Regions from separate parts of the Streptomyces sp. NPDC057253 genome, predicted to be linked through region 3. Evidence: riboswitches for the same ligand, from Rfam matches in the RefSeq annotation. Region 3 holds a riboswitch; each other region holds the start of a gene.

Region 1 (5,155 bases), on a different contig from region 3:
GGGGCCGGTAGACCAGTTCCTGGATGTGCCCGTCCAGCGCGCGGCTCACCACCCCTACGCGGCGGTGCCCGCCCGCTCGGCCTCGGCGGTGATGATGCTCAGCGCCTCGGTGACGCGGTCGAGGTGGGTGCGGTGGGAGACCACGCAGACGCGCAGGGTGTAGCGGCCGTCGACGACCGTGCTGGAGAGCACGATCCGCCGGTGGCCGTTGATCCGCTCCAGCAGGCGCCGGCTCGCCTCGTCCGCCCGCTCGGCGGCGGCCCGGCTGCCGTCGGCGGGGCGGAGCCGGAAGATCACGGTGGACAGGTCGGGACGCTGCGGAACCTCCAGGCAGGCGACGCCGGACAGGGTCTCGTGGACGTGTGCGGCCAGGTCGAGCTTCTCGTCCAGGGCCTCGCGGAAGGCGTCCACGCCGTGCAGGTGCAAGGGGAGCCAGGCCCGCAGACCGCGGATCTCATGGGTCAGCTCGGGCCCGAGACGACCGGAGTCCGGCACGCTGCCCGCCGCCCGCATGTCCTGGAGGTAGCTGCCGGTGCCGTCGTGTGCGGCGTGCAGCGCGGCGAGGTCGCGGACCACCAGGGCGCCGGTGCCGAACGGCATGAACAGGGTCTTGTGCGGGTCCAGGGTGACGGAGTCGGCCCGCTCGACACCGGCGAGGCGTTCCCGGCCGCGTGCGGTGAGCCGGAAGAAGCCGCCGTAGGCCGCGTCGACGTGGAACCACAGGTCCTCGCGGCGGGCCAGGTCCGCCAACCGGGGCAGCGGGTCGACGGTGCCGGTGTCGGTGGTGCCCGCGGTGGCCACCAGCAGGAACGGCCGCAGCCCGGCGTCCCGGTCGGCGCGGATCATCGAGGCGGCCGCGCGCGGGTCCATCCGCAGGTCCGGGGTGTGCGGCACGGTCCGTATGTGCGCGGCGCGGATCCCGGCGAGACGGGCGGCCTTGGCGACTGAGTGGTGGGCGAAGGCGGTGGTGTAGACGGTGCCGCCGGCGAGGTCCTCGCCGAGCCCGTGGTGCCGGGCGGCGACGGTCGCGGAGAACGTGGCCATCGAGCCACCGCTGGTCAGCAGCCCACCACTGCCCTCCGGCAGCCCGCACACGTCCCTGGCCATCCAGCGGATCACGCTCTCCTCCAGCGCCGCGAGCGCCGGGGCGACCGAGGCCAGGCCGCCGTAGCGGTTGACGGCACGGGTGTAGAACTCGGCGAGCGCGGCCGTGTACAGCCCGCTGCCCGGGATGTACGCCAGGTGGCCGGGCCCGGCCGTCTCCAGAGCGCAGTCGGCGGCCTCGTCCAGGCGCGCGAGCAGCGCCTTCAGACTGCCGCCCCGGGCGGGCGGCGGCGCCAGGAGGGACTCCACGAGCTCGGCCTCGGCCCGCGGCGGCAGGGGGCTGGTCGCGGGGCGGGCGGCGAGGTTCTCGGTGCGGTCGACAACACGGTCCAGGACGAGACGGCCCATCTCGGCCATGTCGGCGCGGTCGGGTTCCAGGGGAAAGGGGTGCATGGGGCTACGATGCGCCGCCGACCCCGGCATCCGATGGCGCAGCGAGTGCCCGTACGGCCCTTTGGCGCACGATCGTTCTTCGATGGCACCGATATGCTGCATTTCATGCCACGCCCCCTGTACGACCGTATCGACCGGGCGATCCTGGACCACCTCCAGCGTCACGGCCGCACCCCCAACGTCGACCTCGCCGAGGCCGTACGCCTGTCCCCCTCGTCCTGTCTGCGCCGCACCAAGGCGCTGGAGGAGGACGGGGTGCTGGCCGGCTACCGGGCCGACCTGGACCGTGAGCGCCTGGGTCTCGGACTGACGGTGTTCCTGTCCCTCAAGGTCGAGCACTCGCGCACCACGGCCCAGGTGGTCGAGGAGGCGCTGAAGTCGATCGACCACGTGGTCGCCTGCCATGTGGTCTCCGGCGACGCCGACTTCTTCGTCGAACTCGCCGTGCCCGACCTGCGCACCTTCGAAAAGGTGCTCACCGACCAGATCCTGGCCATCGGTCCCGTCCGCGACGCCCGCAGCACCTTCTGCATCCGCACCGTCGTCGACCGCGGCCCGCTGCCCCTCACCTCCTGGCCCAAAAAATCGAACACATGATTGAATTCGGGCATGCGATCGTTCCCCGACGACCTCGCCCGGGCACAGCGGGAGTGGAGCGCCACGTACCGGCGGCTCGCCGACCACCCCGACCGCACCGAGCTGCGCCGACGCCTGCACCGGCTGTCGACCGAGACGTACTTCCATCCCCACTGGGAGCGGCGGCGGCCCCGCCCGGCCGAGTGGTGGGCACTCCGTGACCTCGGCCGGTCGGCCGGCTCCGAGGACCAGACCGGCCGGCTCGACCGATGACGGACCGAAGTGCGGGACCGTACACCGCGGACGATCCTGAAGACATGTCCGGCCCGATCCGAGTGATCGTCCACCCGCCCTCCCCCACGGGCGGCCGCCGCGTACGCGTGGACGGCGAGATCCTGGGCCTCGCCCACAACCTGACCGACGTGGCCGAGTTCCTCCGCCGAGCGGGCCTGGAGATCGACGCGGCGGAGGTGGCGGAGTCGACCTGGATCGACTGGCGCGGGGTGGGACCGGACCGGTGGGGGCCGGAGGAGTGAGGCGAAAGCCGCCCCGGCTGCCGGGGCGCGGTCCACGTGGGCCGGTCCGCTCGCCCACCCGGACGCCGCGTCGGCACGCACCGCCGCAATCGCCACCGCCATCACCCCGTGAGCGGGGCTCTTCAGCCCTACCAGGACCAGGACAGGGCTAGGACACCTGCTTCAGCAGCCCCCGTACCGCCTCGTCCACCACCCGGTACCGCACCACACGCCCCTCCTTCTCTCCCGCCACGACCCCGGCCGCGCGCAGCAGCCGTAGCGCCTGGGACACGGCCGGGTCGTTCATGCCCGTCGCGATCGCGAGGTCGGAGACCGCGAGCGGGCCGGTGCGGTGCAGGGCGAGGAGGAGGGAGAGGCGGTTGGGGTCGGCGAGGAGGGCGAAGCGGTCGGACCAGGTGCGCACGTCCCCCGGGTCGCCGATCGCGGCTATGGCGTCGCACACCCGGTGTCCGTCGATGGTGCGGCGATCGGCTCGGTCGGCCGGGACGAGGTGCATGGGCTCATCCTCGCAGGCGACCGTATGTGATCTTCCATACCTGCGCAGGTGCGCAGCTATGCAGGGGAGGCCGGCACCCCCTACGGTGAGCGGGCCGTGGTGCTCGGGAAGCCGGTGACGACCCCTCAAGGTCCAGACCGGCGCGGCCCTCGCCACTGTGATCGGGAAGTGTCCGTGCCGTCGAAGCCACTGGTCGTACGACTGGGAAGGCAGGCGCTGACACGCAGGACCCGTAAGCCAGGAGACCGGCCACGGCACGTCAGGAACTGATCCACGAGGTGTTGGAGCTGACCGTATGACCGAGCCTGCCCTGTCCAGGGCCACGAACCCTGCCACGGGGGCCGGTGCCGATGTCGGCGCCCCAACTGGTTTCCGCTGGCGGCGTGAGGACACCGTCAAGACCGTCGGACTGCTGGCGACGATCGCCGCCCTGCACGTCGTCGCCTTCGGCATCCTCTTCCTGCTCGTCGTCCCCGCCCACTACGAGGTCGGCACCAAGGCCTTCGGCGTCGGACTCGGCATCACCGCCTACACCCTCGGCATGCGGCACGCCTTCGACGCCGACCACATCGCCGCGATCGACAACACCACCCGCAAGCTGATGGCCGACGGCAAGCGGCCGGTGTCGGTGGGGTTCTGGTTCGCCCTCGGACACTCCAGCGTCGTCGTCCTGCTCGCCGCGCTCATCGCCGGCGGCACCCAGCTCGCCGGCAAGGTCATGAACGAGGGCTCCAGCACCCACCAGGTGCTCGGATTCCTCGGTACGACCATCTCCGGCACCTTCCTCTACCTCATCGCCGCCCTCAACCTGGTCGCCCTGATCGGCATCCTGAAGGTCTTCCGGGCGATGCGGGCGGGGTCCTACGACGAGAAGGAGCTGGAGCAGCACCTGGATTCCCGGGGCTTCATGAACCGGATCCTCGGACGCCTCACCAAGTCCGTCACCCGCCCCGGGCAGATGTTCCCGCTGGGCTTCCTGTTCGGGCTCGGCTTCGACACGGCCACCGAGGTCACGCTGATGGTGATGGCCGGGTCGGGCGCGGCCGCCGGACTGCCCTGGTACGCGATCCTGTGCCTGCCCCTCCTCTTCGCCGCCGGCATGAGCCTGTTCGACACCCTCGACGGCACCTTCATGAACTTCGCCTACCAGTGGGCCTTCTCCAACCCGGTGCGCAAGGTGTTCTACAACCTCGCCATCACCGGACTGTCCATCGCGGTCGCCTTCTTCATCGGCACGATCGAGCTCGTCGGCGTCCTGCACGACAAGTTCGCCCTCACCGACGCCCTCACCACCTGGATCGCCGAGATCGACCTCGACAACGTCGGTTACGTCATCGTCGGCCTGTTCGTGGTGGTGTGGGCGGCGGCGATCGCCTACTGGCGGCTGGCCAAGGTGGAGCAGCGGTGGGGCATCAGCAGTTCCTGAGGGACCAGATCGGGCGCCCGTTGCAGGAGTTGCTGCTGTCGCGGTAGGAGCCGGCGCCGACCCAGTTCTCGGCTTGAACGGAACCCAACCCTTTCAAACGTTTCAAGCGGAGCCCGTCCCTTCGAGCAGCGCCCGCCCCGCCGGGGTGACGGTGTGCACGACATGTCTGCCGCGGCGCACGCTCAGCAGCAGCCCGGCCCGGCGCAGCACCGCCGTGTGCTGGCTCGCGGCCGCCCCGGAGATCCCGAGCCGCCGGGCGAGCTCACCGGTCGTACGGCCGGTCTCGGCGTCCTCGAGGATCGCCGCGCGGGTCCGGCCGATGAGCGCGGCGAGGCCGGCGCCGGACACGGGGCGGCCGGGTGGCCGGACCCAGCCGAGGGCGGGCTGGATGGGGTAGACGAGGACCGGCGGCAGCTCGGGGGCGGCCACCGTGACCGGTCTGCGCAGGCAGAACAGGGAAGGCTGGAGCAGCAACCCCCTTCCACCGAGACGGAGTTCGCGCTTGACGGGATAGTCGGCCTCCAGCACCGGCGGCCGCCAGCGCAGCACGGGACCGAAGCTCGCCAGCAGCCCGTCCGTGCCGCCGTCCAGCACCTCGCGGGCCCGGACGGCCCGGTCGGCGTC
Region 2 (5,155 bases), on a different contig from region 3:
CACGGGTACGTGACGACCTCTGACTTCGTGCGCGGCCGGTTCGGCTCCAAGGGCCTGTCGCTCGCCGTGGCGGTCACCGGCATCCTCGCGACCATGCCGTACATCGCGCTCCAACTGGTCGGCATCCAGGCCGTCCTGGACGTGATGGGCGTCGGCGGCGGCGAGAACACCAACTGGTTCGTGAAGGACCTGCCGCTGCTGATCGCCTTCGGCGTCCTCGCGGCCTACACGTACTCCTCGGGCCTCCGGGCCCCCGCCCTGATCGCGTTCGTGAAGGACACGCTGATCTACATCGTCATCGCGGTGGCGATCATCTACATCCCGATCAAACTGGGCGGCTTCGCCGACGTCTTCGGCGCGGCGAGCGAGAAGTACACGGCGGCCAAGGCGGGCGGACTGGTCCCCCTGGAGGCGGGCCAGTGGACGTACGCCACGCTGGCGTTGGGCTCCGCGCTCGCGCTCTTCATGTACCCGCACTCGATCACCGCGACGCTCTCCTCCCGCAGCCGTGAGGTGATCCGCCGCAACACCACGATCCTGCCGCTGTACTCACTGATGCTCGGCCTGCTGGCCCTGCTCGGCTTCATGGCGATCGCGGCCGGGGTCAAGGTCACCAACCCGCAGCTGGCGATCCCGCAGCTCTTCGAGGACATGTTCCCGGACTGGTTCGCGGGCGTGGCCTTCGCGGCCATCGGCATCGGCGCGCTGGTCCCCGCGGCCATCATGTCGATCGCGGCCGCGAACCTCTTCACCCGCAACATCTACAAGGACTTCATCAAGCCGGACGCGACCCCGGCCCAGGAGACCAAGGTCTCCAAGCTGGTCTCGCTCCTGGTGAAGGTCGGCGCGCTGGTCTTCGTCCTGACGATGGACAAGACGGTCGCCATCAACTTCCAGCTCCTGGGCGGCATCTGGATCCTCCAGACCTTCCCGGCCCTGGTCGGCGGCCTGTTCACCCGCTGGTTCCACCGCTGGGCGCTGCTCGCCGGCTGGGCGGTCGGCATGATCTACGGCACGGTCGCCGCGTACGGCGTCGCCTCCCCGACCCAGAAGCACTTCGGCGGCTCGGCGAAGGAGATCCCGGGCATCGGCGAGATCGGCTACATCGGCCTGACGGCGTTCGTCCTCAACGTCGTCGTCACGGTGGTCCTGACCTTCGTCCTGAAGGCGGCGAAGGCCCCCGACGGCATCGACGAGACCAGCCCGGAGGACTACACGGCGGACGCGGGCGACCCGGGGGTGGAGGTGGAGCTTCCGCCCGCTACCGCAGGAACCTCGCACTGACTCCTCAGGGGCGCGGGGCTGTTTCGATGTGCGGCTCCGCCGCGTGGACGCGAGCAACCCCACACACCCGGCAGCGGGCCACCGAGAGCAACCCTCCTCGGTGGCCCGCTTTCGTGCACACTCACCCGCATGACCATCCTGATCCGCCCCGCAGAACCCACCGACTACGAAACCCTCGGCGACATCACGGCAAGGGCCTACCTGAACGACGGCCTCCTCGCGTTCGGCGACGACGCCGACTGGTACTTCCAGGAACTCAAGAACGTGGCCAAGCGGGCCGCGGAAGCCGACGTCCTGGTGGCCACGGCGGACGACCGCATCCTCGGCGGAGTCACCTACGTCCCCTCCCCCGGCCCCATGGCGGAGCTGGCCCGCCCCGGAGAGGCCGAGATCCGCATGCTCGCTGTGTCCCACGAGGCCCGCGGCCAAGGCGTGGGACAAGCCCTCGTCCAGGCCTGCATCGACCGCGCGAGCGCCGCAGGCAGCCTCACCGGCCTGGTCCTGTGCACCCAGCCCACCATGCACACCGCCCACCGCCTCTACGAGCGCTTCGGCTTCACCCGAGCCCCCGAGCGCGACTGGCGGCCGGTCCCCGGCGACGACTTCACCCTCCTCACCTACCAGTTGACGCTCTGAAGTCGCCGCGACACAACATATGGGCCTGCTTCCACCACCCGGCACAAGATGTATGCTCATGCTCGCTGTCGCCGCAGGGGAATCCGGTGCGAATCCGGAACTGTCCCGCAACGGTGTACTCATGCGCGCACAAGCGCATATGAGGGTAAGTCCGAGGACCTGCCGACAGCACATCCGGCCACCGTGGCCCGGGTGTCATGACGTCCGGGCCTCGTGGAATGGGCCGGTGGACGCGACGCCGTGCGCGCTCGTGTGCTGCCCCCTGCCCTCCGCAAGGCCCCCGTGCCAGCGAGGGAGAGCCCCACGTGACCATCGCGCCAGCCGACCCGGCTTCAGCAGCGATCGAGCGGACCGAGCAGGAGAACGACGGCCCCGGTGCCGCGCTGCTGCGGACCCTGACCGAGCTGACCGCCGACCTTCCCGACGCGGACCCCGGCCGGGTCGCCGCCGCCGCGCTCCGCGGCCGGTCCGCCCGGGCCGACGAGTCGGAGTTGCGGGAGCTGGCCACCGAGGCCGCGGCCGGGCTCATCTCCGAGGACCCCGCCTACAGCAGGCTGGCCGCCCGGCTGCTGACGATCTCCATCGCCGCCGAGGCCGCCTCGCAGGGCGTCACCTCGTTCACCCGATCCGTCGCGGTCGGGCACCGCGAGGGTCTGATCGCCGACCGTACGGCCGAGTTCGTACGCATCCACGCCGACCGCCTGGACTCGCTCATCGACCCTCAGGGGGACGACCGCTTCGGCTACTTCGGCCTGCGCACCCTGCACAGCCGCTACCTGCTCCGGCACCCGATCACCCGCAAGGTCATCGAGACGCCCCAGCACTTCATGCTCCGGGTCGCCGCCGGTCTCGCCGAGGACGACACCAGGCGGGCTCTCGACGAGGTCGCCGCGCTCTACGGGCTCATGAGCCGACTCGACTACCTCCCCTCCTCCCCCACCCTCTTCAACTCCGGCACCCGGCACCCCCAGATGTCGTCCTGCTACCTCCTCGACTCCCCGATGGACGAGCTGGACTCCATCTACGACCGCTACCACCAGGTGGCCCGGCTCTCCAAGCACGCGGGCGGCATCGGCATCGCGTACTCCCGCGTCCGCAGCCGCGGTTCGCTGATCCGCGGCACCAACGGGCACTCCAACGGCATCGTCCCGTTCCTGAAGACGCTGGACGCGAGCGTGGCCGCCGTGAACCAGGGCGGCCGGCGCAAAGGTGCCGCCGCGGTCTACCTGGAGACCTGGCACTCCGACATCGAGGAGTTCCTGGAGCTCAGGGACAACACCGGTGAGGACGCCCGCCGTACGCACAACCTGAACCTCGCGCACTGGATCCCGGACGAGTTCATGCGGCGGGTGAACGCGGACGCCGAGTGGTCCCTCTTCTCGCCCGCCGATGTGCCCGAACTGGTCGACCTGTGGGGCGAGGGGTTCGACGCGGCCTACCGGAAGGCCGAGGAGCGGGGCCTCGCCCGCAAGACCATCCCCGCCCGGGACCTGTACGGCCGCATGATGCGCACCCTCGCGCAGACCGGCAACGGCTGGATGACCTTCAAGGACGCCGCCAACCGCACCGCCAACCAGACGGCCCTGCCCGGGCACACGGTCCACTCCTCCAACCTCTGCACGGAGATCCTGGAGGTCACCGACGACGGGGAGACGGCGGTCTGCAACCTGGGCTCGGTGAACCTCGGCGCGTTCGTCGACCCGGCGGCGGGCGACCTCGACTGGGAGCGGCTGGACGCCACCGTCCGCACCGCCGTCACCTTCCTGGACCGGGTCGTCGACATCAACTTCTACCCGACCGAGCAGGCCGGGCGGTCCAACGCCAAGTGGCGGCCGGTGGGCCTTGGCGCGATGGGCCTCCAGGACGTCTTCTTCAAGCTGCGGCTGCCCTTCGACTCGCCGGAGGCCAAGGCCCTCTCCACGCGGATCGCCGAGCGCATCATGCTCGCCGCCTACGAGGCCTCCGCCGACCTCGCCGAGCGCAACGGTCCGCTTCCGGCATGGGAGAAGACCCGTACCGCGCGGGGCGTGCTGCACCCCGACCACTACGACGTCACGTCGAACTGGCCCGAGCGCTGGGCCGCACTGCGTGAGCGCATCGCCACCACCGGTCTGCGCAACTCCCTGCTGCTCGCCATCGCGCCCACCGCGACCATTGCCTCGATCGCCGGGGTGTACGAGTGCATCGAGCCGCAGGTCTCCAACCTGTTCAAGCGCGAGACGCTGTCCGGGGAGTTCCTCCAGGTCAACTCGTACCTGGTGCGGGAGCTCAAGGAGCTCGGCGTCTGGGACGCCCGCACCCGTGAGGCGCTGCGCGACGCGAACGGCTCGGTGCAGGACTTCGCGTGGATCCCCGCGGACGTACGGGCGTTGTACCGCACGGCATGGGAGATCCCGCAGCGCGCGCTGATCGACATGGCGGCGGCGCGGACCCCGTTCCTCGACCAGTCGCAGTCCCTGAACCTGTTCCTGGAGACGCCGACCATCGGCAAGCTCTCCTCGATGTACGCGTACGCCTGGAAGTCCGGGCTCAAGACGACGTACTACCTGCGCTCGCGCCCGGCGACGAGGATCGCCCGCGCGGCTCAGGCCACTGTCCCCGTCCAGCAGGTGACGTCGGAAGAAGCGATCGCCTGCTCCCTTGAGAACCCCGAGTCCTGCGAGGCCTGCCAGTAATGACCACCGAAGCCAAGAACCTTCTCGACCCGGGCTTCGAGCTGACCCTCCGCCCCATGCGCTACCCGGACTTCTACGAGCGCTACCGGGACGCCATCAAGAACACCTGGACCGTCGAGGAGGTCGACCTCCACTCGGACGTCGCCGACCTCGCGAAGCTGTCCCCGGCCGAGCAGCACCTCATCGGCCGGCTGGTGGCCTTCTTCGCGACGGGTGACTCGATCGTCGCGAACAACCTGGTGCTGACGCTGTACAAGCACATCAACTCCCCCGAGGCACGCCTCTACTTGAGCCGCCAGCTCTTCGAGGAGGCCGTGCACGTCCAGTTCTACCTGACGCTGCTCGACACCTATCTGCCCGACCCGCAGGACCGCGCCGCCGCCTTCGACGCCGTCGAGAGCATCCCCTCCATCCGCGAGAAGGCGGAGTTCTGCTTCAAGTGGATCGACGAGGTGGAGAAGCTGGACCGGCTGGAGTCCCGGGCCGACCGCCGCCGTTTCCTGCTCAACCTGATCTGCTTCGCCGCGTGCATCGAGGGCCTCTTCTTCTACGGCGCCTTC
Region 3 (5,155 bases):
ACCCCGACCGGCTCGCGGCGCACGAGGATGCGGCCGAGGACTCCGTCGCGGGTCTCCTCGTAGACGAAGTTCCGGGCGACCGTGATCGCCGAGTCCCAGACCATCATCGCGCCGAGGGCCTGGGCGAGGACGCTCCAGGAGTACGGCGAGCCGTTCTCGGAGGAGATCACGCGGGCGATCTCCTCGTGCCGTACCGCGATGGCGTCCTTGATCCGGGTGACGACCTCGATGCGCTCGTCGAGGGACATCCGCGGCCAGGGGCCCTCGTCGAAGGCGGTGCGGGCGGCGGCGACGGCCGCGTCCACGTCCGCGCGGGAGGCGTGCGGCACCCGTCCGATGACCTCCTGGGTGTGCGGGGAGATCACCTCGATGACGTCCTTGCCCAGGGGGTCGGTCAACTCCCCGCCGATGAACAGCTGTCCGTGTTCCACGAGCTCGGCCATGGCGAACGCCTCCCAGGGGCGGCTTGCTGACGATCCATCAGATAACCGGATACGGAACTGATACCAGTTCCACTCGGAGGAGTCCACGGCCCGCACGCCACGGCTGTTGGTGACCTCAGGCTACCGTCGAAACCCGTTCTAGTTATGATGGCCGGAACGCGGTGATTGGGGAGCTCATGGCGCAGGTGTACGACCATGGTGGCGGCGTCCGGTCCGTTCAGGTGCCCATCCCCGACAACCCCCTCGGCCACACGCTCGTGTACGTCGTCGAGACCGACCGGGGTCCGGTGCTGGTGGACACCGGGTGGGACGACCCGGCCTCCTGGGACACCCTCGCCGAGGGACTGACCGCGTGCGGGACCGGCGTCGGCGAGATCCACGGTGTGGTCATCACCCACCACCACCCCGATCACCACGGTCTGTCCGAACAGGTCCGGGAGGCCTCCGGCGCCTGGATCGCCATGCACGCGGCGGACTCCGCGATCGTGCGGCGCACCCGGGAGACCCGGGCCGAGCGCTGGTTCACCTATATGACGGCCAAGTTGGAGGCGGCGGGCGCCCCGGAGGAGCACGTGGCGCCTCTGCGCACCGCCCGCCGACGCCAACTCCCGGGCTTCTCGCCCGCGTTGCCCGACCGCGAGATCGTCCCCGGTGAGCTCCTGGACCTCCCCGGCCGCAGACTCCGCGCGATCTGGACCCCGGGACACACCCCCGGCCATGTCTGTCTGCACCTGGAGGAGGAGCACCCGGCTCACCTGCCGGGCCGCGGACGTCTGTTCTCCGGCGACCATCTGCTGCCCGAGATCACCCCGCACATCGGCCTGTACGAGGACCCCGACGACGCCACCGTGACCGACCCGCTGGGCGACTACCTCGACTCCCTGGAGCGGATCGGCCGCCTCGCGCCCGCCGAGGTCCTCCCCGCCCACCAGCACGTCTTCACCGACGCCGAGGCGCGCGTACGGGAGTTGCTCGCCCACCACGAGGAACGCCTCACCGACCTGCGCTCCCTCCTCGCCGAGCCCCTCACCCCCTGGCAGCTCGCCGAGCGCATGGAGTGGAACCGGCCCTGGGACCAGATCCCCTACGGCTCACGGAACATCGCGGTCTCCGAGGCCGAGGCGCATCTGCGGCGGCTGGTGAAGCTGGGGCGGGCGGAGGCGGTGACGGGGAGCGATCCGGTGACGTACGTGGCGGTCTGAGCACACCGGCTCCGGCTCCGCACAGGCTGATCAACGGAGGCAGCTCCGCACAGGCGCCCCTCAGCCGCTTCCCTACGGGCGAGTACAGTAGCCGGGTCGTCATCACACCCGTACGGGGGAAAGCCGGTGCAATTCCGGCGCTGACCCGCAACCGTAACCCGCCCCCACAGGCGGTGAGCCGGACTGCCCCGCACGGCCAGTGACCGGCTCGCGCGCACCGGCAACCGGCCGATGCGCGGCACCGTCGAGGTATACGGAGCCGAGCCGCCCGGGGGGGTCCTCCCGTGCTGCCCGGTTCCCCGCAGGGAGAAGGGCATCCGCCGATCATGAACGTCCGCCGCAGCGCCGCGGTCCTGGCCGCCGCCGTCGTGATCGGGGGTACGGCCACGCCCGCCGTCGCCGCATCGCCGTCCCCGAAGCCGTCCCTGCCCTCGGGGCTCTACGGCAGCGGCGACCCCACGTACGACGGGGTCTGGCGGCAGTCCTACGCGCTGATCGCCCTGCACCGGGTCCACGAAAACCCTCCCGCCGCGGCCGTCGAGTGGCTGGCCGGACAGCAGTGTGCGAACGGGGCGTTCCCGGCGTTCCGCGCGAACCCGGCCAAGGCCTGCGACGCCAAGCTGATGGTCGACACCAACAGCACCGCGGCCGCCGCCCAGGCCCTCTCCGCGGTCGGCGGGCACGACAGCGCGGTCACCGAGGCGGTGGCCTGGCTGAAGTCCGTCCAGAACAAGGACGGCGGCTGGGGCTACGCGCCCGGCGGGGCCAGCGACGCCAACTCGACGTCCGTGGTGATCGGCGCGCTCCACACGCAGGACCTCTCCGTCCCGGAGGTCCGCGTCGGCACGAAGTCGCCTTACGACGCCCTGCTGAAGCTGTCCCTGCCGTGTGCGGACGGGGGCGCCTTCGCCTACCAGCCGGACAAGAAGGGCGAGCTCAGGGCCAACGCGGACGCGACGGCGGCGGCGGTCGTCGCCGCGTCGGGGAGGGACCTGCTGACGGCGAAGCCCGACATCCGGGGTGAGCTCACCTGCGCCGACGCGCCGGACCTCACCCGGACGCGGGCCGCGACCAACGGAGCCGCCTATCTCGCCGCGGCCGTCGCGAAGGACGGCTACCTGAAGTCCGCTCTCCCCGGCGCCGAGAATCAGCCCGACTACGGCAACACGGCGGACGCGGTCGTCGCACTCGCCGTGCAGGGCGGTACCGGGGCCGCGCGCAAGCCCCTGGAGTGGCTGAAGCGGAACTCCGCGAAGTGGGCCGAGCAGAACGGCCCGGCGGCCTGGGCCCAGCTGATCCTCGCCGCCGAGGCGACCGGCACCGACCCGCGCGACTTCGGCGGCACGGACCTGGTGGAGCGGCTGACCGCGACCGGACCGACGCCGGTCAGCGCGTCCCAGGACGACTCCGGTACGTCCGTGTGGTGGATGGTCGGCGCGGGCCTCGCCGCCGGTGCGGGCATCGGCTTCCTCCTCAGCGCCCGCAACAAGAGGAAGCAGCCGTGATCCGCCGGGCGGCCCTCCTCGGCGTCCTCGCCGGGCTGCTCCTCGCCGTCGCGGGCCCGGCCCACGCCACCGGCTACCGCTACTGGTCCTTCTGGGACCGCACCGGCACGACCTGGACGTACGCCACGCAGGGCCCCTCGACCGCGGTCCCCTCGGACGGCGACGTCCAGGGCTTCCGCTTCGCGGTGAGCGAGGACTCGGCGGACGCGAGCAGGCCCCGCGGGTCGGCGTCGTTCACGGCGATCTGCGCGCGCACGCCGGCCCAGGAGGGCCGAAAGCGCGTGGCCCTGGTCATCGACTTCGGTACGGCCGCGGACGCGCCCTCCGGTGAGCAGCCCCCGGCGCAGCGCGGCGCGTGCGCGGTGGTGCCCCGCGACGCGACGACCGCGGAGGCCCTGGCGACGGTCGCGAAGCCGCTCCGCTACAACACGAACGCCCTGCTCTGCGCGATCTCGGGGTACCCCCGGACGGGTTGCGGTGAGGCGGTGACAGGGTCGAAGAAGGCGGCACCCGCCGAGAAGAAGCACGACGACGGCCCGTCGCTGGGCCTGTGGGCGGGAGCGGCGGCCGTAGTGGCACTGGCCGCCGCAGCGACCTGGCAGGCGAGGCGCCGCCGCGATGCGTAGCGAGGCCGGACACCCGACGGACGGCACCGACACCGGCACAGGTCCCGGCACCGGCACCGGCACTGACCCCGACACCGGCACCCGACCTGCCCCGCCGGCCCCCCGCCCGGCGTCCCTGCACCCCGGTGCCTGGTGGCTCTGGGCTCTCGGTCTCGGTGTCGCGGCCACCCGGACCGGCAACCCGCTGCTCCTCGCGCTCCTCGTCGCCGTCTCCGCCCACGTGGTGGCCACGTGCCGCCGGCCCTCCCCCTGGTCCCGGTCCTACGCCGCCTTCCTCAAGCTCGCCCTCGCCGTCCTCCTCGTCCGCCTCCTGTTCACCGTCGTGCTCGGCTCCCCCGTGCCCGGCACCCACGTCCTGGTCACGCTCCCCGAACTCCCGCTCCCCGACTGGGCGCAGGGCATCCGGCTCGGCGGCAGGGTGACCGCGGAGTCCCTCGTCTTCGCCCTCTACGACGGCCTGAGACTGGCCACGCTCCTCATCTGCGTGGGCGCCGCGAACACCCTCGCCAACCCGCACCGCCTCCTGAAGTCCCTCCCCGGCGCCCTCTACGAACTCGGCGTCGCCGTGGTCGTGGCGCTCACCTTCGCCCCCCACCTCATCGCCGACGTCCAACGCCTGCGCGCCGCCCGCCGGCTGCGTGGCCGCCCGGACACCGGCCTGCGAGGTCTCCTCCAGGTCGGACTCCCGGTCCTGGAGGGCGCGTTGGAGCGTTCGGTCGCCCTCGCCGCCGCGATGGACGCCCGCGGCTACGGCCGTACCGCCGAGGTCGCGCCCCGGGTCCGCCGTACGACCACCGCGCTCACCCTCGGCGGTCTGCTCGGGGTCTGCGCGGGAACGTACGGACTGCTCACCGCCGAAGGCGGCACGTACGGCCTCCCCGTCCTCCTCGCCGGTCTGACCGCCGCCCTCGCGGGCCTGCGGCTGGGCGGCCGCCGCACCCCGCGCACGCGCTACCGGCCGGACCGCTGGACTCCCCGTGCCGTCCTGGTCGCCGGTTCCGGCGCGGCCGCCGCGGCGGCGCTGTCCCTCGCGAGCGTCACGGACCCGGCCGCCCTGAACCCCGGCGTGGTCCCGCTCGTCGCGCCCGCCCTCCCGCTGTGGCCCGCCGCGGCCGTCCTGGTGGGCCTCCTGCCGGCCTTCCTCTCCCCCGCCCCCAAGGAGCCGTCGCCGTGATCCGCTTCGAGGACGTCTCCGTGACGTACGACGGGGCCGCCGAACCCACCGTCCAGGGCGTCGACTTCGAGGTGCCCGAGGGTGAACTGGTGCTGCTCGTCGGCCCGTCGGGGGTCGGCAAGTCCACGGTCCTCGGCGCGGTCAGCGGGCTGGTCCCGCACTTCACCGGCGGCACCCTGCGCGGCCGGGTCACGGTGGCCGGCCG

What was found. A riboswitch is a leader RNA that binds a small molecule or an ion and turns the genes downstream of it on or off. The one in region 3 is predicted to bind cobalamin.
Region 1: another riboswitch for cobalamin. It lies ahead of ACFULQ_RS38105 (HoxN/HupN/NixA family nickel/cobalt transporter); the one in region 3 lies ahead of ACFULQ_RS27275 (prenyltransferase/squalene oxidase repeat-containing protein).
Region 2: another riboswitch for cobalamin. It lies ahead of ACFULQ_RS34215 (ribonucleoside-diphosphate reductase subunit alpha); the one in region 3 lies ahead of ACFULQ_RS27275 (prenyltransferase/squalene oxidase repeat-containing protein).

What each region holds. Positions count from the first base shown of each region.
Region 1 covers NZ_JBHUXV010000107.1:14,953-20,107, forward strand. The annotation lists gene ACFULQ_RS38080 (pyridoxal phosphate-dependent decarboxylase family protein) at 55-1,497, opposite strand; gene ACFULQ_RS38085 (Lrp/AsnC family transcriptional regulator) at 1,603-2,094, shown strand; gene ACFULQ_RS38090 (hypothetical protein) at 2,107-2,346, shown strand; gene ACFULQ_RS38095 (hypothetical protein) at 2,391-2,609, shown strand; gene ACFULQ_RS38100 (metalloregulator ArsR/SmtB family transcription factor) at 2,758-3,105, opposite strand; cobalamin riboswitch at 3,186-3,374, shown strand; gene ACFULQ_RS38105 (HoxN/HupN/NixA family nickel/cobalt transporter) at 3,401-4,531, shown strand; gene ACFULQ_RS38110 (ArsR/SmtB family transcription factor) at 4,634-5,155, opposite strand, start outside.
Region 2 covers NZ_JBHUXV010000084.1:28,784-33,938, reverse strand. The annotation lists gene mctP (monocarboxylate uptake permease MctP) at 1-1,284, shown strand, start outside; gene ACFULQ_RS34220 (GNAT family N-acetyltransferase) at 1,414-1,920, shown strand; cobalamin riboswitch at 1,966-2,102, shown strand; gene ACFULQ_RS34215 (ribonucleoside-diphosphate reductase subunit alpha) at 2,226-4,595, shown strand; gene ACFULQ_RS34210 (ribonucleotide-diphosphate reductase subunit beta) at 4,595-5,155, shown strand, end outside.
Region 3 covers NZ_JBHUXV010000055.1:13,385-18,539, reverse strand. The annotation lists gene ACFULQ_RS27285 (aldehyde dehydrogenase) at 1-443, opposite strand, end outside; gene ACFULQ_RS27280 (MBL fold metallo-hydrolase) at 620-1,645, shown strand; cobalamin riboswitch at 1,722-1,851, shown strand; gene ACFULQ_RS27275 (prenyltransferase/squalene oxidase repeat-containing protein) at 1,972-3,150, shown strand; gene ACFULQ_RS27270 (SCO2322 family protein) at 3,147-3,776, shown strand; gene ACFULQ_RS27265 (energy-coupling factor transporter transmembrane component T) at 3,769-4,950, shown strand; gene ACFULQ_RS27260 (ABC transporter ATP-binding protein) at 4,947-5,155, shown strand, end outside.